Regions from separate parts of the Sutcliffiella sp. NC1 genome, predicted to be linked through region 3. Evidence: a T-box and tRNA genes for the amino acid it is inferred to sense, from the RefSeq annotation. Region 3 holds a T-box; the other regions hold tRNA genes.
The links. A T-box is a leader RNA that pairs with one kind of tRNA and senses whether it is charged. The one in region 3 lies ahead of thrS (threonine--tRNA ligase), so its partner is inferred to be a tRNA-Thr.
Positions count from the first base shown of each region.

Region 1: it has a tRNA-Thr gene. The T-box ahead of thrS (threonine--tRNA ligase) is inferred to sense a tRNA for this amino acid. The anticodon was not compared.
Region 2: it has a tRNA-Thr gene. The T-box ahead of thrS (threonine--tRNA ligase) is inferred to sense a tRNA for this amino acid. The anticodon was not compared.

Region 1 covers NZ_CP115153.1:935,482-942,621, reverse strand. Annotated here, with positions in the region: gene trmL (tRNA (uridine(34)/cytosine(34)/5-carboxymethylaminomethyluridine(34)-2'-O)-methyltransferase TrmL) at 113-604, opposite strand; gene O1A01_RS04750 (amidase domain-containing protein) at 680-1,555, opposite strand; gene queG (tRNA epoxyqueuosine(34) reductase QueG) at 1,647-2,810, opposite strand; gene O1A01_RS04740 (B3/B4 domain-containing protein) at 2,874-3,536, shown strand; tRNA gene O1A01_RS04735 (tRNA-Gly) at 3,669-3,742, opposite strand; tRNA gene O1A01_RS04730 (tRNA-Leu) at 3,763-3,843, opposite strand; tRNA gene O1A01_RS04725 (tRNA-Leu) at 3,867-3,955, opposite strand; tRNA gene O1A01_RS04720 (tRNA-Cys) at 3,982-4,055, opposite strand; tRNA gene O1A01_RS04715 (tRNA-Gly) at 4,064-4,138, opposite strand; tRNA gene O1A01_RS04710 (tRNA-Gln) at 4,144-4,218, opposite strand; tRNA gene O1A01_RS04705 (tRNA-His) at 4,234-4,309, opposite strand; tRNA gene O1A01_RS04700 (tRNA-Trp) at 4,336-4,409, opposite strand; tRNA gene O1A01_RS04695 (tRNA-Tyr) at 4,441-4,524, opposite strand; tRNA gene O1A01_RS04690 (tRNA-Thr) at 4,533-4,608, opposite strand; tRNA gene O1A01_RS04685 (tRNA-Phe) at 4,646-4,721, opposite strand; tRNA gene O1A01_RS04680 (tRNA-Asp) at 4,738-4,813, opposite strand; tRNA gene O1A01_RS04675 (tRNA-Met) at 4,814-4,890, opposite strand; tRNA gene O1A01_RS04670 (tRNA-Val) at 4,913-4,988, opposite strand; tRNA gene O1A01_RS04665 (tRNA-Glu) at 4,998-5,072, opposite strand; tRNA gene O1A01_RS04660 (tRNA-Ser) at 5,094-5,185, opposite strand; tRNA gene O1A01_RS04655 (tRNA-Asn) at 5,190-5,264, opposite strand; rRNA gene rrf (5S ribosomal RNA) at 5,286-5,402, opposite strand; rRNA gene O1A01_RS04645 (23S ribosomal RNA) at 5,521-7,140, opposite strand, start outside.
Region 2 covers NZ_CP115153.1:3,931,318-3,938,457, forward strand. Annotated here, with positions in the region: gene O1A01_RS20410 (glucose-1-phosphate adenylyltransferase) at 1-341, opposite strand, end outside; gene glgB (1,4-alpha-glucan branching protein GlgB) at 338-2,233, opposite strand; gene O1A01_RS20420 (GNAT family protein) at 2,745-3,539, opposite strand; tRNA gene O1A01_RS20425 (tRNA-Glu) at 3,846-3,917, opposite strand; tRNA gene O1A01_RS20430 (tRNA-Ser) at 3,932-4,022, opposite strand; tRNA gene O1A01_RS20435 (tRNA-Asn) at 4,026-4,100, opposite strand; tRNA gene O1A01_RS20440 (tRNA-Ile) at 4,109-4,185, opposite strand; tRNA gene O1A01_RS20445 (tRNA-Gly) at 4,191-4,264, opposite strand; tRNA gene O1A01_RS20450 (tRNA-His) at 4,271-4,343, opposite strand; tRNA gene O1A01_RS20455 (tRNA-Thr) at 4,369-4,444, opposite strand; tRNA gene O1A01_RS20460 (tRNA-Phe) at 4,472-4,547, opposite strand; tRNA gene O1A01_RS20465 (tRNA-Asp) at 4,713-4,788, opposite strand; tRNA gene O1A01_RS20470 (tRNA-Met) at 4,789-4,865, opposite strand; tRNA gene O1A01_RS20475 (tRNA-Ser) at 4,953-5,045, opposite strand; tRNA gene O1A01_RS20480 (tRNA-Ile) at 5,063-5,139, opposite strand; tRNA gene O1A01_RS20485 (tRNA-Met) at 5,142-5,218, opposite strand; tRNA gene O1A01_RS20490 (tRNA-Ala) at 5,241-5,313, opposite strand; tRNA gene O1A01_RS20495 (tRNA-Pro) at 5,341-5,417, opposite strand; tRNA gene O1A01_RS20500 (tRNA-Arg) at 5,422-5,498, opposite strand; tRNA gene O1A01_RS20505 (tRNA-Leu) at 5,517-5,605, opposite strand; tRNA gene O1A01_RS20510 (tRNA-Gly) at 5,614-5,688, opposite strand; tRNA gene O1A01_RS20515 (tRNA-Leu) at 5,702-5,782, opposite strand; tRNA gene O1A01_RS20520 (tRNA-Lys) at 5,788-5,863, opposite strand; tRNA gene O1A01_RS20525 (tRNA-Thr) at 6,049-6,124, opposite strand; tRNA gene O1A01_RS20530 (tRNA-Val) at 6,299-6,374, opposite strand; rRNA gene rrf (5S ribosomal RNA) at 6,384-6,500, opposite strand; rRNA gene O1A01_RS20540 (23S ribosomal RNA) at 6,617-7,140, opposite strand, start outside.
Region 3 covers NZ_CP115153.1:2,130,951-2,138,090, reverse strand. Annotated here, with positions in the region: gene O1A01_RS11120 (sigma-70 family RNA polymerase sigma factor) at 1-490, opposite strand, end outside; gene O1A01_RS11115 (YybH family protein) at 622-990, opposite strand; gene O1A01_RS11110 (hypothetical protein) at 1,006-1,383, opposite strand; gene O1A01_RS11105 (VOC family protein) at 1,458-1,856, opposite strand; gene thrS (threonine--tRNA ligase) at 1,894-3,837, opposite strand; T-box leader at 3,888-4,111, opposite strand; T-box leader at 4,141-4,363, opposite strand; T-box leader at 4,397-4,621, opposite strand; gene O1A01_RS11095 (sigma-70 family RNA polymerase sigma factor) at 4,779-5,327, shown strand; gene O1A01_RS11090 (PadR family transcriptional regulator) at 5,331-5,765, shown strand; gene O1A01_RS11085 (FtsW/RodA/SpoVE family cell cycle protein) at 5,762-7,090, shown strand.

The DNA.
Region 1 (7,140 bases), 1.2 Mb from region 3:
AAAAACTAAATAATGGAAACACCCCGGCGCTTTCCTATTCACTAGGACAAGCGCTTTTTTAGACACAAATAGAAAACGGAGTATAGAATTAATTCTACGCTCCGTTTTTTCATTAAATTTCAGGATATTCAATTGAAAGGTTAGGATAATCTTGTTGTCTTAGTGCTTCGTATACTAAGATTGCTGCTGTATTAGATAAGTTTAACGACCTTACATTTGTCGTCATAGGTAAACGTAAGCAAGTGTCTATGTTCTTTTGAATAACTTCCTTTGGAAGACCGGTTGTTTCTCTTCCAAAAACAAAGAAATAATCTTTTTCCAAATTACTATAGTCAAAGGAAGTATGTGGTTTTTGACCAAATTTTGTAATGAAAAAGAATTCACCATCACTGTTTTTTTCAAACAATTCTTCAAGTGAATCATAATAAACAACATTTACAAACTCCCAATAATCAAGACCTGCCCGTTTTAACATTTTATCGTCAGTTGAAAATCCAAGCGGTCGAATCAAATGTAGTGTTGTATTTGTTGCTGCACAAGTTCTAGCTATATTTCCTGTGTTAGCTGGAATTTCTGGTTGATATAATACTACATGTATACCCAAGTTTTTCACCTCTAAAATTACTTAAATCAATCATACATATAAACAATACATTTAATTTATTCGATAATCAATATTTTAATTGCGATCAATAATATGAAAGAACTTATATTTTATATTTGGAGTGTACGCTGACGAGTCTTCATATGCCCAATACCTCATTCTACTGTTATGTGTATGTGCATTTACTAACGGCATCCCATCTTGGTCCTTGGCAACTACGATAGTATTATGGTCAAATCTCCCATCACCTTGAAAATCATAACAAATAACATCTCCTGGCATTAAATCAGCTGCCCTTGTTACTTCTCTTCCTTTCATGCCACTTTTTGCATTAGGTAAATACCAGCGTAAAGAGTGAGCAACAGACCATGTATAGCTCCAAGCTTTATTTTTCATCCACCAACCACTACTCTTATTAGGAAAACCTACCATTGGGGCCCCACCTGCGTGTACACATTGAGAAACGTAGTTCGTACAATCAACATCAAATTTTTTAAACTGAGGATTGTAACTATTCCACCATCTTTCTGCATATTGAACAGCAGCCATTCTATCATAAGTAAAACGATAATCCCGCTTTTCACATTCTTCTAACGGTTGCATGTAAATCGGCTCTACGTTATTCATTACTTGTCTATCAGTTACTATTTCATTATCATCCCATACAGATATTCTATTTAACATTTCTTCTTCTAAATATAGTTTATCCTTATGATTAATTAAATACCTAATATGAATTTGATATGTGACTTCTTTCTGGCTTCCGATCGGAGTAATTTTATTTATTTTCCCTTCTGCGTTACATTTGACAATCTCTGCCCCTCTTCTTCTGTGCATTTCCCTTTTATTCTTTATCGTATCGTCGTTTATAATATAGTTACCAGTTTGAGAACTTCTATATACATAACTTTGAAGCAACATTTCAACATGTCTTTGCAATTGAGTATTCATCGTATACACTCCTCCAGAAAACTTCTTTTTACACTGTATGCTTTTAGAAGTAGTCTCATTAAAAAGACAGAAAAAAAGTGAGAGTTATTGGTTAACTCTCACTCTTCAATAATGCTATTCCCTTCTCCATTTCTTCTCGTGCATCTGAATCTTGTTCTTTCTCCATTAAGTGCATTAAGCGAGGTAAGGAAGATTGTTCTCCAATTTTACCTAATGCCCATGCTGCTGTCCCTCTAATGACAGGTCTTGGATCATTTTCAATTAGCTCAAGGAGAACTGGGACAGCCGTTTTATCCCGATAATGGGCTAGTGCTATAATTGCATTTCGTTGGATTGGTTTTTTTCCTCGCCATGAACCTGACATATGGCCATATTTTTCTTTAAACTCTCGATTACTCATTGTTAACAAAGGCTTTAATCTCGGCTTTACTAGCTCAGGATCGGGTTCTAATTCCGCATGAAGGTGAAAGTCCTTCCCCTTATTTTCTGGACATACCGTCTGGCACGTGTCACAACCATACAAACGATTACCTAGTTTTGTTCTATATTCTTCTTTTAAAAAGCCTTTCGTCTGTGTTAAAAAGGCAATGCACTTGTTAGAATCGAGTTGCCCTCCTTGAATTAATGCACCGGTTGGACAAGCATCCACACACTTATTACACGACCCACAACGGTCTTCAATCGATTGATCTGGATCAAATGGTATATTTGTAATCATTTCACCTAAATACACGTAGGAACCAAATTCTGGCGTAATAATGGCACAGTTTTTACCACTCCACCCGATACCTGCTCTTTCGGCAACTGCTCGATCTGCAAGCTCACCTGTATCGACCATTGATTTTAATGTTGCTTCTGGGACTTTTTGTTTAATGAATTCTTCTAATTTACTTAAGCGATCTCTCAGTACAAGGTGATAATCTGTTCCCCATGATGCCCTGCAAAAAATACCCCGTGGGTCCTTCCTCGTACTACGAGGTGCATCTTTCATTTTTGATGGGTAAGCAATCGCAATCGCAATAATAGATTTTGCTTGAGGGAGTAAAAGCTGAGGATTCGTTCGCTTTTCAATATCACTTTCTTCAAAACCTGATTGGTACCCATTTTCTTGCTGTACTCTCAACCGTTCCTTCAATTCAACAAAAGGACTTGCACTTGTAAAACCAATTTTATCAATGCCAATTTGCTTACTGTATTGAATAATTTCTTCTTTTAATTTAGTAAAATTCAATGTATGCACCTCCTTTGCTAACATTTTTAACTATTCATTTAATGTGTGGTAAACTAATATAAACATGGAAATAAAGGAAGCGGTATAATGATTACAATACATAATGAAGTAAAAAAAGCTATTCCAAATTTTAAGTTAGGTTATATTGAATATGAAAATACAACTATAAGCACTACACCCCAAATGTTTAAAGGTAGATTTCGCCTTTTTCAAGAATCAATATACTTTGATTTACTTGATCAAGAACTAAAAAGTGTTCACGGAATAGCGGAATGGAGAAAGATTTTCAAACAAACTGGTACTGATCCGAGTAGGTACCGCCCATCCGCCGAAGCGCTATATAGAAGGATTAAAAAAGGTCAGTTTCTTGAACCTGTAAACTCTGGCGTAGACATTAATAATTTTTTTTCGTTAAAGTATTCAATTCCTTTTGGTTTATATGATAATGCAAAACTTAACGGACAGCTATCAGTAATGATTGGAAAAGAAAATGATCACTATACTGGTTTAAACGGTAGAATAATCAGTCTTGATAAAATCCTTCATACTGCTGACGAAAATGGCCCGTTCGGAAGTCCTTACATTGATAGTACTAGATCCCCTATTTCAGAAGCAACTACTGATGCCATTCAACTTGTTTATTTACTTCCATCTATTGAAAATAATGAAGCAGTAAAGATGCTAGAGAGTGTTGCTTCTATGTTTGTACAAATTAACGGCGGGAATTTTAAAGTAAATCTAGTATCATAAAGAATTCATTTTATTAATGAATTCTTTTTTTGTTCTTTAACATATTAGATTAAAAGTATCCATAGTGGGTAAACAAAAAAACGTAATGCATCGTTAATTTGTTTAACGAAACACTACGTTACTCACTATGTATGGAGCGGGTGATGGGAATCGAACCCACGACATCAGCTTGGAAGGCTGAGGTTTTACCATTAAACTACACCCGCACTGGCCTATTCTTAATTAATACCGGTGGTCGGGTTCGAACCGACACTCCGAAGGAACACGATTTTGAGTCGTGCGCGTCTGCCAATTCCGCCACACCGGCGTAAACAGTATTAAAATAAAAAATGGTGCCGAGGACCGGAATCGAACCGGTACGGTAGTCACCTACCGCAGGATTTTAAGTCCTGTGCGTCTGCCAGTTCCGCCACCCCGGCTTGTAACACTGTTTGGCATTTATTAGTGGAGGCGGCAACCGGATTCGAACCGGTGGTAAAGGTTTTGCAGACCTCTGCCTTACCACTTGGCTATGCCGCCTAATGTATTGGAGCGGAAGACGGGATTCGAACCCGCGACCCCCACCTTGGCAAGGTGGTGTTCTACCACTGAACTACTTCCGCAAAATTGGCTGGGCTAGCTGGATTCGAACCAACGCATGACGGAGTCAAAGTCCGTTGCCTTACCGCTTGGCTATAGCCCAATAATTTTATAATGTTGGGGCGATTGATGGGAATCGAACCCACGAGTGCCAGAGCCACAATCTGGTGCGTTAACCACTTCGCCACAACCGCCATAATGTTAAGTTTTGTTTTATAATTGGCAGGGGCAGTAGGAATCGAACCCACACCGGAGGTTTTGGAGACCTCTGTTCTACCGTTAAACTATGCCCCTATAGTAAGAATTGTTACAACTTAATTTAAAATGGTGGAGGGGGACGGATTCGAACCGCCGAACCCAAGGGAGCGGATTTACAGTCCGCCGCGTTTAGCCACTTCGCTACCCCTCCAGTAAGGATGGTGCCGGCGATAGGAGTCGAACCCACGACCTACTGATTACAAGTCAGTTGCTCTACCAACTGAGCTACACCGGCATATATTAAATGCAATTATTTCTTTTTATAATTTAAATGGTGGCTCGGGACGGAATCGAACCGCCGACACATGGATTTTCAGTCCATTGCTCTACCGACTGAGCTACCGAGCCTAACTTTAAATTATAATGGCGGTCCCGACGGGAATCGAACCCGCGATCTCCTGCGTGACAGGCAGGCATGTTAACCGCTACACCACGGGACCTGGTTGCGGGGACAGGATTTGAACCTGCGACCTTCGGGTTATGAGCCCGACGAGCTACCGGACTGCTCCACCCCGCGACGATATTAATCTTATAATTTATGGTGGAGGATGACGGGATCGAACCGCCGACCCCCTGCTTGTAAGGCAGGTGCTCTCCCAGCTGAGCTAATCCTCCAATATATAATGGTGACCCGTACGGGATTCGAACCCGTGTTACCGCCGTGAAAGGGCGGTGTCTTAACCGCTTGACCAACGGGCCATAATTGTAAGAGTTTAAGAATGGCGGAGAGCAAGGGATTTGAACCCTTGAGACGGCGGTAACCGTCTACACGATTTCCAATCGTGCTCCTTCGGCCACTCGGACAGCTCTCCATAATGGCTCCACCAGTAGGATTCGAACCTACGACCCTTCGGTTAACAGCCGAATGCTCTACCGCTGAGCTATGGTGGAATAGAAGAATTATATCCTTCAGCCTGGCAACGTCCTACTCTCGCAGGGGGACAGCCCCCAACTACCATCGGCGCTGAAGAGCTTAACTTCCGTGTTCGGTATGGGAACGGGTGTGACCTCTTCGCCATCATTACCAGACATTTTTTTAAGGACAAATACTATTATAATATATTTTATGAGAAAATCAAGAGTTTTTTTTGTTCTCTCAAAACTAGATAATATTTTTCATCAAGATCGTTCATATCGTTCATTTAAATTGGTTAAGTCCTCGATCGATTAGTATTCGTCAGCTACACGTGTCGCCACGCTTCCACCTCGAACCTATCAACCTGATCATCTTTCAGGGATCTTACTAGCTTGCGCTAAAGGAAATCTCATCTTGAGGGGGGCTTCATGCTTAGATGCTTTCAGCACTTATCCCGTCCGCACGTAGCTACCCAGCTATGCCTTTGGCAAGACAACTGGTACACCAGCGGTGCGTCCATCCCGGTCCTCTCGTACTAAGGACAGCTCCTCTCAAATTTCCTACGCCCACGACGGATAGGGACCGAACTGTCTCACGACGTTCTGAACCCAGCTCGCGTACCGCTTTAATGGGCGAACAGCCCAACCCTTGGGACCGACTACAGCCCCAGGATGCGATGAGCCGACATCGAGGTGCCAAACCTCCCCGTCGATGTGGACTCTTGGGGGAGATAAGCCTGTTATCCCCGGGGTAGCTTTTATCCGTTGAGCGATGGCCCTTCCATGCGGAACCACCGGATCACTAAGCCCGACTTTCGTCCCTGCTCGACTTGTAGGTCTCGCAGTCAAGCTCCCTTGTGCCTTTACACTCTACGAATGATTTCCAACCATTCTGAGGGAACCTTTGGGCGCCTCCGTTACTCTTTAGGAGGCGACCGCCCCAGTCAAACTGCCCACCTGACACTGTCTCCCGAGCCGATAAGGCTCGCGGGTTAGAATTTCAATACAGCCAGGGTAGTATCCCACCGACGCCTCCACCGAAGCTAGCGCTCCGGCTTCTCAGGCTCCTACCTATCCTGTACAAGCTGTACCAAAATTCAATATCAGGCTACAGTAAAGCTCCACGGGGTCTTTCCGTCCTGTCGCGGGTAACCTGCATCTTCACAGGTACTATAATTTCACCGAGTCTCTGGTTGAGACAGTGCCCAGATCGTTACGCCTTTCGTGCGGGTCGGAACTTACCCGACAAGGAATTTCGCTACCTTAGGACCGTTATAGTTACGGCCGCCGTTTACTGGGGCTTCGGTTCAAAGCTTCGCGCCGAGGCGCTAACCTTTCCCCTTAACCTTCCAGCACCGGGCAGGCGTCAGCCCCTATACTTCGCCTTACGGCTTCGCAGAGACCTGTGTTTTTGCTAAACAGTCGCCTGGGCCTATTCACTGCGGCTCTCTCGGGCTTTAACACCCTAACAGAGCACCCCTTCTCCCGAAGTTACGGGGTCATTTTGCCGAGTTCCTTAACCAGAGTTCTCTCGCTCACCTTAGGATTCTCTCCTCGCCTACCTGTGTCGGTTTGCGGTACGGGCACCATATTCCTCGCTAGAAGCTTTTCTTGGCAGTGTGGAATCAGGAACTTCGGTACTATATTTCCCTCGCCATCACAGCTCAGCCTTTAGGATAAGCGGATTTGCCTACTTATCCAGCCTAACTGCTTGGACGCACATATCCAACAGTGCGCTTACCCTATCCTCCTGCGTCCCTCCATCGCTCAAACGGAATGAGGTGGTACAGGAATATCAACCTGTTATCCATCGCCTACGCCTTTCGGCCTCGGCTTAGGTCCCGACTAACCCTGAGCGGACGAGCCTTCCTCAGGAAACCTTAGGCATTCGGTGGAAGGGATTCTCACCCTT
Region 2 (7,140 bases), 1.8 Mb from region 3:
TAATTCATATTTTGATATATTGCACTAGCAGTACCTGTATACCATTTCACTCCTGCTGATTCACTGTATGGGGGAAGAACAGTTACCCCACCATTTCGTCGGTCAAGATCCCATGCACTTCCAATTCCAATATAGGAATGGAGCTCTAAAGGTTGATATTGCGTTAATATGCCAACCGTATCGATTCCAGAATTTGTACAATTACTTAGCGTAAAATCGATAATACGGTATTTTCCACCAAACGGAACTGCAGGTTTTGCTATTTGTTTTGTTAGTGAGCTCAAACGACTGCCCTTTCCACCCGCTAACAACATTGCTACACAACTTTTTTTCATTTTCATGAATTCCCTCTCTCCCATCGTCTTCTCTTCGGCCTCCACATACTAAAACCAAATGGTGCAATATCGACCAACATATGATACGGCTTTCCATGATATTCTCCTTCTACTGAAGATGATTCTTTGCTTTGTAAACTACTCGAACCTCCATACTCACTTCGACTACTAGTGAAAAATTCTTCGTAGTTAGTAAGTTCAGGAACTCCAATTTTATAATCTACGTATTGCTCTTTCGTGAAATTACATAAAATAATGACAAATTCATCATCTTTTTTTCCTTTACGTATAAAACTAAAAATACTTTGATCAGAGTTATTAGCATCAATCCATTCAAAGCCATCTTGCTCATGGTCTTTCTCAAACAAAGCTGGTGTTTCAGTATATGTTTTAATTAAATCTTTCATAAATATTTGCATCTGTTTATGGGTATTAAATTCGTCCATTAACACCCAATCTAATTGATCTTGGTCTTTCCATTCATCCCATTGACCGAACTCGCTTCCCATAAATAATAATTTTTTGCCAGGGTGAGTCATATAATATCCATAAAAAAGCCTTAATTGATCAAATTTCTCACTGTAGTCACCTGGCATTTTATTTAGTAAAGATCGTTTACCATGAACTACTTCATCGTGAGATAAGGGTAAAATAAAGTTTTCTGAAAATGCATAAAGGAGGGAAAAAGTGACTTTATTATGATGATTTCTACGTTGTTCAGGCGATAGAATCATGTAAGATAACATGTCGTTCATCCAACCCATATTCCACTTATAATTAAAACCTAATCCATCAACAGAGGTTGGTTTTGTTACTAGGGGCCAATCTGTTGAATCTTCAGCAATCATTAACGCACTATAATCAAATTCATATACTGCTTCATTTAATTTCTTTAAAAAATTTATCGCAAAAGGATTTGCATGGAGCTCATCCGAATTAGGCCAAAACAGCATATTTGCTACTGCATCCACACGGAAGCCATCTACATGGAAATATTCCATCCAAAAGATCGCATTGGAGATTAGAAAGCTCTGAACCTCCGTTTTTCCTAAATCAAAATTTGCTGTTCCCCATACCTCATTTTCTCTATCGTTATATGCAGCATATTCAAATGTTGGAGTACCATCAAACATATATAATCCATGTGCATCTTTACAAAAATGCCCTGGAACCCAATCAAGAATGACTCCTATATCTTCTTGATGACATTTATCAATAAACATCATCAGTTCATGTGGAGTTCCATACCGACTTGTTGCAGAGTAATAGCCAGTACCTTGATATCCCCACGAACGATCATATGGATGTTCAACTAATGGTAATAATTCTATGTGGGTATAACCCATTTCTTTAACGTACGGTATTAATTCATCTGCCAATTCCTCGTAATTATACAAAGAACCATCTTGTTTCTTTTTCCAAGATGCAAGATGTAGCTCATATATAAACAATGGCTTTTCATATATAGATTGTCTTTTTTTCTTACGTCGCCAATTTGCATCCTTCCATTTATAGCCGTTTAATGGATAGACGATAGAGGCAGTATTTGGTCGCACTTCTGAATAAAAAGCGTACGGATCTGCTTTATGTAAAATCTCACCAGTTTGTGTGACTATTTCGTACTTATAAAGATGTCCACTCAAGTCCTCATCTGGAATGAGTATTGTCCAAACACCTTCCTTATTCAACCTTTCTAATTCATTACTAGATCCATTCCAATTGTTGAAGGAACCAATCAATCTAACATTTTTAGCATTTGGTGCCCAAACAGTAAATCTAGTACCTACTAACTTTCTTCTTTTCTTTACAATGTGTGAACCAAACAATTCAAAGCTTTTGTAGTATGTTCCTTCATGAAATAAGTGCAACTGATAATCTGTTGGAGTAGCGACAAGCATTTCTTCACCCTTCCTTCATAATGTTTCCTACTAATTATGATAAATAGTTTTCTGACAACTGTATAATTATTTTTGTAGACATGTTTTTACAAAATTTTAAATAATAAAATTATTGTCGAAAGCTGCAGAAGAAATTAACCGCTTTCAATGCTTCTACTAGAACGAACACATTTTTTTATTACTCGTGCTAACGTTTTCACAAATTTCACAAACGAGTAGCATTTTGTAGAAACCTGTCGATATGTTTTTATGTTAAATGGAAAAATTTTTGTGGAATAATAGTTTCTTATTGTATATTTTGACCTATTTTTATACTGTGAAAACTTAATGCCACCATTTTCTTAATTTACTTGCAAAAAAAAAGCTCGTAATAAACGAGCTTTTTGCATTTACATACTATATATAAAAGTAAACCATAAAATTAAGATTCTTGTATAAATGTTAGGTGTTGTATTATCTTATACTTTCTCCAAACGATACTTAGATGGAAGGATAGTACATTATTTTTATATTAGGACCATAGAGCTTTCGTATAAGCTACTTGTAAGCCCAACTTGTGCATATTATAATGGCTAACACTTCCATACTTAGCTTGTCCACATATTAATTGAGCACCACTACCTAAAGCATCATATATGCGTTCATATATTAAGCTAGTATGTATACCCTTATCACGCTTTTCTGGAAGTGTAGCGGCTACAGCTAAAGTTGCAACATGATGATGTATATGTAATACTCCTACTCCGACTGGCTTTTCTTCAATAGTGGCCAAATAAAATTTCCAACCTTCTAAACCATGCAATATTATGTTGTTTCCACTTACTGCTTCTTTAAAAGAAGTTGGCATGTTAAAAGCTTTTACATAAATTTCTCCATATAGATGAAACTGTTCAACGGTTAATTCAGTAATGTTTACATGGCTATTTAACTTATGAATAGTTGGCTTTGACCCAGAACTAAACAATGTAGTATGAAAATCTTTGTGAGAAACTCCGTAGTTTGGAAGTTTGGATAACAGTCGTGAGCTTACATGTCCAGGTACTATCTCTAGTTGTATTGGAATTTTTTTCGCGGCATAATGGAAAAAGATTTCATCTAAAAGATGTTCTTCTGCATCTGTTAATCCTTTCACTGTATTGTAAGCTGGACCAGGTATACCATTAATTGAAAAGGCAGTTGCATTGCCAAATTGAGTAATATTTACACCTAATTCGTTATTAGATATTTGTTGAAGGGCACGTAATCGTGAGGTAACCATATTAATTTCGGAGAGTTCTAGCTGTTTTGATAGATTAAAAGGTAACATCTTAAATTCACTTCCTACTTAAAAGAGTAAGATGTCGATCTAGTTGTGTAACTATATTTATTATAACAAACTATAGAAATATGGATAGAATCAACCATTTTAAACAAAGGGAAAGAGGAAACGAAATGCAGTGGTAACTAGGATAATTCGAGTTGCTATGTCATATGGACGTAACAGAAAATTTGCAGTTGGTTTATGCGCTCGTCCTAGAAGAGACAAATAGGTTATACTGTTCACTACAAAGTTACAATTTTTTTAGTTTCCTAGCAAAAGAAAAAACAGTAGTCTTATAGACTACTGTTTAGATGACCCGTACGGGATTCGAACCCGTGTTACCGCCGTGAAAGGGCGGTGTCTTAACCGCTTGACCAACGGGCCAAATTTCATATAGCTGGCGGAGAAGGAGGGATTTGAACCCTCGCGCCGGTTACCCGACCTACACCCTTAGCAGGGGCGCCTCTTCAGCCACTTGAGTACTTCTCCAAATGGCTCCACCAGTAGGATTCGAACCTACGACCCTTCGGTTAACAGCCGAATGCTCTACCGCTGAGCTATGGTGGAATAAAATATGGTGGGCCTAAATGGACTCGAACCATCGACCTCACGCTTATCAGGCGTGCGCTCTAACCAGCTGAGCTATAGGCCCCTAAATGGAGCGGGTGATGGGAATCGAACCCACGACATCAGCTTGGAAGGCTGAGGTTTTACCATTAAACTACACCCGCATAAAGGGCGATTGATGGGAATCGAACCCACGAGTGCCAGAGCCACAATCTGGTGCGTTAACCACTTCGCCACAACCGCCATGGTAATGTACAAAAAATATTGATGGTGCCGGCGATAGGAGTCGAACCCACGACCTACTGATTACAAGTCAGTTGCTCTACCAACTGAGCTACACCGGCATTTAAGATTTATAATAATAATTTAAATGGTGGCTCGGGACGGAATCGAACCGCCGACACATGGATTTTCAGTCCATTGCTCTACCGACTGAGCTACCGAGCCATTTAATATTTTCGGGCCTAAACTTTGTCTTTCGTATCCATTGTCCTCGTCTCAGGAAGACTATTCAAGAAGCCTCTCGACGAGTACAACTCGTAGTAATTTCGATGATGCTTTGCTCGTTGCTCTACCGACTGAGCTACCGAGCCTAAATATTAATTTTTATAATGGCGGTCCCGACGGGAATCGAACCCGCGATCTCCTGCGTGACAGGCAGGCATGTTAACCGCTACACCACGGGACCTGGTTGCGGGGACAGGATTTGAACCTGCGACCTTCGGGTTATGAGCCCGACGAGCTACCGGACTGCTCCACCCCGCGACGATAAAAATTACTACATATTCTTTTTCTAAAGTAGCCATTTTTCATCATTCGAACGATATAATTTCTTGAATGATAAATATAATATGGCGGAGGAAGAGGGATTCGAACCCCCGCGGGCTTTAACACCCCTGTCGGTTTTCAAGACCGATCCCTTCAGCCGGACTTGGGTATTCCTCCGAATTATGAATGATACATGGTGGACCTTGTAGGACTCGAACCTACGACCGGACGGTTATGAGCCGTCTGCTCTAACCAACTGAGCTAAAGGTCCTTTGGTAGCGGCGGAGGGAGTCGAACCCACGACCTCACGGGTATGAACCGTACGCTCTAGCCAGCTGAGCTACACCGCCAAAGTATTTTATTAAAGATAAGTGGAGCCTAGCGGGATCGAACCGCTGACCTCCTGCGTGCAAGGCAGGCGCTCTCCCAGCTGAGCTAAGGCCCCATGAGTTAAATCAATTACAATGTTATCTGGTCGGGAAGACAGGATTTGAACCTGCGACCCCTTGGTCCCAAACCAAGTGCTCTACCAAGCTGAGCTACTTCCCGTGAATGGCGCGCCCGAGAGGACTCGAACCCCTAACCTTTTGATCCGTAGTCAAACGCTCTATCCAATTGAGCTACGGGCGCTATTCTTATTTTTAAAAATGGTGCCGAGGACCGGAATCGAACCGGTACGGTAGTCACCTACCGCAGGATTTTAAGTCCTGTGCGTCTGCCAGTTCCGCCACCCCGGCAACTTTCGTGGAGCGGAAGACGGGATTCGAACCCGCGACCCCCACCTTGGCAAGGTGGTGTTCTACCACTGAACTACTTCCGCTAATATTTACTTATGCGGGTGAAGGGACTCGAACCCCCACGTCAAAGACACTAGATCCTAAGTCTAGCGCGTCTGCCAATTCCGCCACACCCGCGTAGATGGTGTGCCATGAAGGACTCGAACCTTCGACCCTCTGATTAAAAGTCAGATGCTCTACCGACTGAGCTAATGGCACTTAATTATTATTCTGCCTAAAGTCTAATACAACTGTAAGCATGATACTATTCGAAGAAGTGTTTCCTTTAGACGTCCATGCCTCAGGATGTTAATTCAAGTAGCAGCTCGGCATGTACGCTGAAGCTTATGCTTCGTAGCAAATTCCGACGTGCTCTACCGACTGAGCTAATGGCACTTAATAAATGGTGCCGGCGATAGGAGTCGAACCCACGACCTACTGATTACAAGTCAGTTGCTCTACCAACTGAGCTACACCGGCATATATAATTTGCATTTAAAACCATTACTTCTTTTTAATAGCCGTCACCCAAATCTCAGAAAGATTATTCAAGTAGCAGCTCGATTTGTGCGCTGAAGTGATTCCTTCGAAGCGTATTCGATCGTGCTCTACCAACTGAGCTACACCGGCATATTTAGTTTAGTTAAATAATAATGGTGGAGGATGACGGGATCGAACCGCCGACCCCCTGCTTGTAAGGCAGGTGCTCTCCCAGCTGAGCTAATCCTCCGTTATAACAGCCTGGCAACGTCCTACTCTCGCAGGGGGACAGCCCCCAACTACCATCGGCGCTGAAGAGCTTAACTTCCGTGTTCGGTATGGGAACGGGTGTGACCTCTTCGCCATCATTACCAGACTATTATTAAGTGACAAGAATAATTATATTCACTTTTCATAAAAAATCAAGTGTTTTTTTATTCTTTCAAAACTAGATAATATTTTCATCAAGATAGTTCGTATCGTTCATATACATTGGTTAAGTCCTCGATCGATTAGTATTCGTCAGCTACACGTGTCGCCACGCTTCCACCTCGAACCTATCAACCTGATCATCTTTCAGGGATCTTACTAGCATAATGCTAAAGGAAATCTCATCTTGAGGGGGGCTTCATGCTTAGATGCTTTCAGCACTTATCCCGTCCGCACGTAGCTACCCAGCTATGCCTTTGGCAAGACAACTGGTACACCAGCGGTGCGTCCATCCCGGTCCTCTCGTACTAAGGACAGCTCCTCTCAAATTTCCTACGCCCACGACGGATAGGGACCGAACTGTCTCACGACGTTCTGAACCCAGCTCGCGTACCGCTTTAATGGGCGAACAGCCCAACCCTTGGGACCGACTACAGCCCCAGGATGCGATGAGCCGACATCGAGGTGCCAAACCTCCCCGTCGATGTGGACTCTTGGGGGAGATAAGCCTGTTATCCCCGGGGTAGCTTTTATCCGTTGAGCGATGGCCCTTCCATGCGGAACCACCGGATCACTAAGCCCGACTT
Region 3 (7,140 bases):
CTCTTCTTAACCTCGACTTAATTGTTTCTATGTTTAACCCTGTTAACGAATGTATTTCCCTAATTTTTAATTGTTCATAGTAATATAGAATAATAATTTCACGATATTTTAACGGTAACTCAAAAATGAGCGCAGCAAGTTCCTCTTCTTCGTTCTTTTTCACCACTTCTTCCTCTACGGTTAAATTAGATTTAAAATAGGACATAAACTTATCTATTTGCACGATATTTTGTAACCATTTCGTTTTTAATAAGTCTTTACATTTATTAATAGTAATTCTATATAACCATGTCTTGTATGAACTTTCTTCTCTAAATCCGTCTAGTTTTATGTAACAAGTGATAAACACTTCTTGGGTTATATCTTCGGCCATATCCCAATTTTTTGTATACGAATATGCAAGACGCTTTATACTGTCTCCATACTCATCCATTAAAAGCTCGAGGAGTTCTCTATTTTCATTTTCTCGATAACCATCTTTCGGTTTCATCTTTTAGCCCCCATGTTAACATCTAAGTTTTAGACGACTGTATAGTAATAAATGTTGCATACTGAATAATAATTCTTTTATTGCAACAAAAATTGCGTTAATCTTCCATAGACTAACGCATTAGTAGTTTCCTATTTTACACCCTTACTCAAATGTTCATGTATAAGCTTCCATTCACCGTTACAGTTTATGAATATATTAGTAGCTCGTCCGCTCCCAGAAACAAACTTACCATTGTGGTAGCCTTCATAATGATAGGTGTATAAACAAGTAGCTGAACTATCTGAAGTTGCAATCCATGTTACATCCTTCGCGGTATACACTTCTTCTTTAATCGTATCCCAAGCATTTTCAAAGTATTGTTGGATTTCGGTCATGGAAGCGCATGTTTTATTTGTAAACCAAAAAACTGCTTGGTCATGAAGGTGTGTTTTTACGTTATTGAAGTCATGAGTGTTGGTAGCTTCTATGTATTGTTTTAATGCTTGCTTGTAACTCATTCTTATATCACCCTTTCATTTTTTTAACAAAAGCATAGCTCTCCTATATGCTAAGTACAAGTATAAAATTGTGCTATATACAATGAAACCAACGATGTATATAACAGCTCGTACCGTTGGATCATAAGTCATTTCCCCGCCTCCATGTGCTTCATTATGCCATTTAAGTTGAGAGTGAAAGGACCAAATAGCTAGTACAGCAATGACTAACATTAGAAAAACTGGCACCGCCTTTTTTTGTAGCCCAATGCTTATTAAACTATCTTTAAAGGCATGCTGGAAATTCCAGTCCTTTTTAAAATCGACATTTTCTATTTTTCTAGTAGGTGTAAAAAAATAGATCATTAGTCCTCCCCAAACGAGTCCAAAAATAAATATTGCTGATAACTGCATGGAACCCACTCTCCCATTTTTATTATTTACATGTGAAAAGCGTTAATCCTAAAGGAATAACGCTATCTACAACATTAATTAATTGGTAAGTTCAACTGCCAAGATACACCATACTTGTCATTAATCCATCCAAATTTTTGACTAAACCCGTAATCACCAAGTGGCATTAAAGGTGCTCCTCCGTCTATTAATTTCTCATAAAGCTCATCGATTTCTTGTTCCGAATCACATGTGAGGAAAATCGAAAAGGAAGGAGTAAACGAAAAGTCATGTTTAATATTGCTATCGATACACATAAATTCTTGCCCTTTTAACGAAAAAGATGCTTGCATGACACTTCCTTCATCTCCTGGTTGGTTTGCACCGTACCGGGTGATGCTTGTAATTTCGGAATCCTCTATTAAAGAAGTGTACAAATTCATTGCTTCTTCCGCTTGCCCTTGAAACATTAAAAAGGGAGTAACTTTTTGCATATTTTCAGCTCCTAATTCTTATATTGACTTCATTATACTAAACTTTTGCGGAGATTCCATTTCCATTAATACTACGTTCTTTTATCTGTTCTAAAAGCGTCTTAATAAATATATCGTGATCAACACTTTTCGATTGTTTATGACCATATTCCCTAACACTAACAGTATTTCTTTCTACTTCCTTGTCCCCTACTACTAACATATATGGCACCTTCTGTAACTGTGTAGTTCTTAGTTTATATCCTAACTTTTCATTACTTTCATCAAGCTTCACCCTTATCCCTAATTGTTTCAATTGGGACTGTAGCTTTAAGCAGTATTCTAGATGAACATGTGAAACTGGGATTAATTGTACTTGTATAGGTGCTAACCATACAGGAAATGCACCTGCAAAATGTTCAATTAGAATACCAAAGAATCGATCAATCGAGCCAAAAATCGCACGGTGTATAACAACTGGGCGGACTTTTTCATTATTAGCATTAATAAAATTTAAATCAAATTTTTCTGGCATTTGAAAATCTAGTTGGATTGTGCCACATTGATGACTTCTTTTAAGAGCATCTTTAATGTGAAAATCAATTTTCGGTCCGTAAAATGCTCCATCCCCTTCGTTTAATTGATAATTGACTCCTAAAGTTTCTAAAACATTTTTTAATGCTGCTTCCGATAGATCCCATAAATTGTCATCACCTAGAGAATCTTCCGGTCTAGTAGATAGTTCCACAGAAAAATCAAACCCGAAAGTACGATACACTTTGTCAATCAGAGAAAAGACTTTTTTAATTTCGTCTTCGATTTGATCCTCTCGTACAAAAATGTGGGCATCATCCTGGCAAAATGTACGAACTCGGAGTAGTCCATTTAATGCACCGCTATATTCATGACGGTGAACTTGACCAAATTCCGCCATTCGAATCGGTAAATCACGATAAGAATATAAATTATTTTTAAAAATTAACATATGTCCAGGACAATTCATCGGTTTCAATGCAAATTTAGTATGATCAACGTCAGAAAAGTACATATTTTCATGATAGTGTTCCCAATGACCTGACTTCTCCCACATTTGTTGATTCATCATAAATGGAGTACGAACTTCATCGTATTCCGCACCATTTTGAACTTCACGAGAAAATCTTTCTAATTCATTTCGAACGATTTGTCCTTTTGGTAAATAAAATGGCATACCAGGTGCTTCCTCAGAAAACATAAATAACTCCAATTGTTTTCCTAACAAGCGATGGTCACGCTTTGCTGCTTCCTCTAAAAAGTGAAGATGTTCGTCTAATTCTTGCTTTTTTCGAAAAGCAACGCCATAGATTCTTTGGAGAACTTCACCTTCACTATCCCCTCTCCAATATGCTCCAGATACACGAGTTAATTTAAATGCCTTCATAAGTCCAGTAGAAGGAAGATGAGGTCCACGGCAAAGGTCAATAAACTCCCCCTGTTTGTATAAAGTAATTGTTTCACTTTCTGGTATTTCTTTTAATAACTCTAACTTAAAAGGCTCCTCCATTTCTTTAAACAATTTTTCAGCGTTTTCAAAGGAAACATCCATTCTTTTGATTGTTAAGTTTTCGTTCACAATGTTTTGCATTTCCTTTTCGATTGCTATTAAATCGTTTAAACTTAAGCTATTTTCTAGCTTTAAATCATAGTAAAAACCATCATCAATAACAGGTCCTATCCCTAACTTTACACTCCCATACAATCTTTTTACAGCTTGTGCTAAAACATGAGCTGCAGTGTGCCGTAAAACTTGTAACGCTTCGTTTGACTGGAAAGTTAAAATTGTAAGTTCAACATCCCCCTCAAGTTGAAAGGATAAATCAACTAATTGACCATTTACTTTTCCTAATACAGCATTTTTTTGTAACCCTGTGCTAATAGCCCCTGCAACACTATACACTGTACTCCCTTTTGGAAATTCCTTTATATTTCCGTCAGGCAACTTAATTTTCACAACGTTTCCCATTATGGTCACTCCTTTTAAAATAATGTATAAAAAAACACACCCATCCCTATAAAAGGGACGAGTGTGTAAATACCCGTGGTTCCACCCAGCTTCCCATAAGACATAATGCTTATGGCTCTAGTGCTGTAACGTAGCATCGACGATATTGGATACTTGAGTTCCCCAATATAGCTCAAAGGTGGTAAATTATTTTTCCGTTGCTAGGAAGCTCGCACCTTTTTCTTCCCTCTCTGTTAGCCGTAAAAATAATTCATGTCCTTTTCATCGCTTTTATTAAAAAATAAAAAAACAGACTCATCCCTCACAAGGGACGAGTCTGTATTTACCCGTGGTTCCACCCAACTTCCCACAAGACTATAACGCTTATGGCTATGGTGCTGTAACGTAGCATCGACGATATTGGATACTTAGTTCCCCAATACAGCTCGAAGGTGGTAAATTATTTTCCGTCGCTAGGAAGCTCGCACCTTTTTCTTCCCTCTCTGTTAGCCGTAAAAATAATTCATGCCCTTTTCATTGCTTTAGTATTTTGAAAAAATAAAAAACAGACTCATCCCTCACAAGGGACGAGTCTGTTATACCCGTGGTTCCACCCAATTTCCCACAAGACAATATTTATGCTTATGGCTTTGGTGCTGTAACGTAGCATTTCGGTATTGGATACTTTTCATTCCCCAATACAGCTCAAAGGCGGTAAGCTACTATCCTGCGTTAGGAAGATCTCAGCATTTCTTCCCTCTCTGAAAACCGTAAAAGTAACCCATGTCCTAATCCGTGCTTTTTTAATAACTCTTATTTTTGATTTTTATATATATTACAATATATTCCTACATAACACAACTAGTTATTTCAGTTTCTTTTAAAAAATATATTTTCTTCCATATTTCCAAACCACTAACCTGCTAGCTTCGTCTAAAATGGAGGAAGAGGTGAAAATGCAAATGAGTGAATTAAGGCAAATGCCGCTAACAATCGAAAGCTTAGCTAACAAGGAAGATATTATCAATCAATTAATAAATGATTATAGTGACGACATTTTACATTTTGTCTATACATACGTAAAAAATCAAACGGTTGCGGAAGATTTAACACAAGAAGTTCTAATTAAATGCTACGAAAAATTACATACATTTAAACAACAATCCTCCATTAAAACGTGGGCTTTTCGTATTGCAAGTAACCACTGTAAAGATTATTTAAGAAGCTGGCACTATAGAAAAATAACTTTAAACGAAAAAATTCTTGATTTTATTCCATCAAAAGAAAAGCAAGTAGAAGATGCTGTCATTCAAAAGGATGAAGAAACAAGCTTAGTTAATGCAGTGATGACTTTACCAATTAAGTTTAGAGAGGTAATTTTTCTCCACTACTTTGAGGAATTAACCTTATCAGAGATTAGTAACGTTACGGGTGTGAATATAAATACGTTAAAAACGAGACTAAAACGTGCAAAAGAGTTAGTAAAAAGTAAAATTGAAGAGGAGGTATAAAAAATGGATAACCTATTCTCTAACTTAAAGAATTCAATGAAAAAAAATGTCTTTAAAGATTTTTCCTTTTCTAACGAAAGAAAAGTTGCTGTAAAAGAAGCTATAAGAGCAAAACAATCACCCACTCACCTCCATTCATGGAAGGGAGAAACTTTATATTTACTATTTGAATTATTACAGTACGAAGGAAAGTTAGGCTATGACCTTTCTATTCAACTTATCCAACACAACGATCTTACCTTTCAAAACAATGAAGGACAGCTTTATTCCCTTTTACATTTAATTGAGAATAAAGGATTTATAACCTCTGAATGGAAGGGAGGAAAAAAATATTATTCATTAACTTCAAAAGGTCAAAAATGTTTAACATCTTACAAACAGACTAGTCCCAATCAAAAACTATCATTTAAACACTTGCTAGAGGAGGCATCATTATGAGTAAATCTAATTTTGATGACTTCCTCAATAAAGTAACTTCTAAAGTTAAGTCGAAGGAAGCACACGGAATGATAAAAAAGGAGCTCTCCTACCACTTACAAGAGTTAAGTCAATCTTTCCAAAGAAGAGATATCTCAAAGGATGAAGCGGATGAAAAAGCTGTTCAAGAAATGGGAAATCCATTTAACCTAGGGGAAAATCTAAATCGACTTCATCGACCGAAAATGGATTGGCCTTTGTTATTGTTATTTGGGATTATTGCTGCTATTAGCTTTCTTCCAGTAACAGGATGGACGTTCGAGAACGAAGCGATTCCAGACAACTATTTCGTAACACGCCAAGCAATTTGGTTAGCTCTTAGTATACTTGTACTCGTTGCATTTTTGTTTTTGGACTATAGAAAGCTACTCCGTTTTTGGCCTTATCTTTATTGTTTTGGATTTCTTTTACTCCTATATACATATTTTTTTGGTGTTATGAATATGGGGGCAATGAACCATATTGAGGTATCCGGAGTTGTAATAAACTCGACACACTGCACATTATTTTTATTTTTTCTAGCTTGGATAGGTATCCTTTATCGTATAAATACTTTTAAAAGTCGGAAGAAACAAATGTTACTCTTTTTCTTATTTTGGATACCAATCATTTTCTATATGATGCTTCCAAACTTTACATTAACGATAATGTATATTTCTTGTATATGCATCATGTTTTGTTTTTCAAAAGTCCATAAAAATTTAGCAATAAAGATTATCACCACGAATGTTGTTACTGGAACAATCCTCCTTGTTCCAGTTCTTCTAACTCCCCGTGGTAGTCACTTTTTTTCAGAACGGCTTTTGGCATTTTTACACCCTGAAAAGGACCCCAATGGAGGTGGCTGGATTTACTTGGTTTTAAATAATATTTATAGTCAAGCTGGGTGGTTCGGAAATGGATTTACAAACGATTTAACCATTCAAAATTTACCTGCCACCTTTACAGATTTTGTTTTTCCTTATCTTGTTTATTCTTTTGGTTGGGTGTTTGGAATTTTCCTTTGTCTTCTATTATTATTTTTTATAGGAAGAATTTCAACAAACGCATTTAAGACAAAGGATCTACTTGGAAGACTGTTAGTAATTGGGGGCGCGAGCTTGATTTCCGTTCCAACAATTTGGAATATTTTTATGGGACTTGGACTATTGCCAATAGTAAGCTTTTCTCTTCCTTTTATCAGTTATGGAGGAAGTATGTTGCTATTCAATTCGGCTATACTAGGGCTTATTTTAAGTGTGTATCGTAGAAAAGATATAATACAAACTTACTCCTATATAGAATAAAAATCGTAAAACAAAAAGCAGACTATAGAAATTTTAACGGGTTCGGTTTT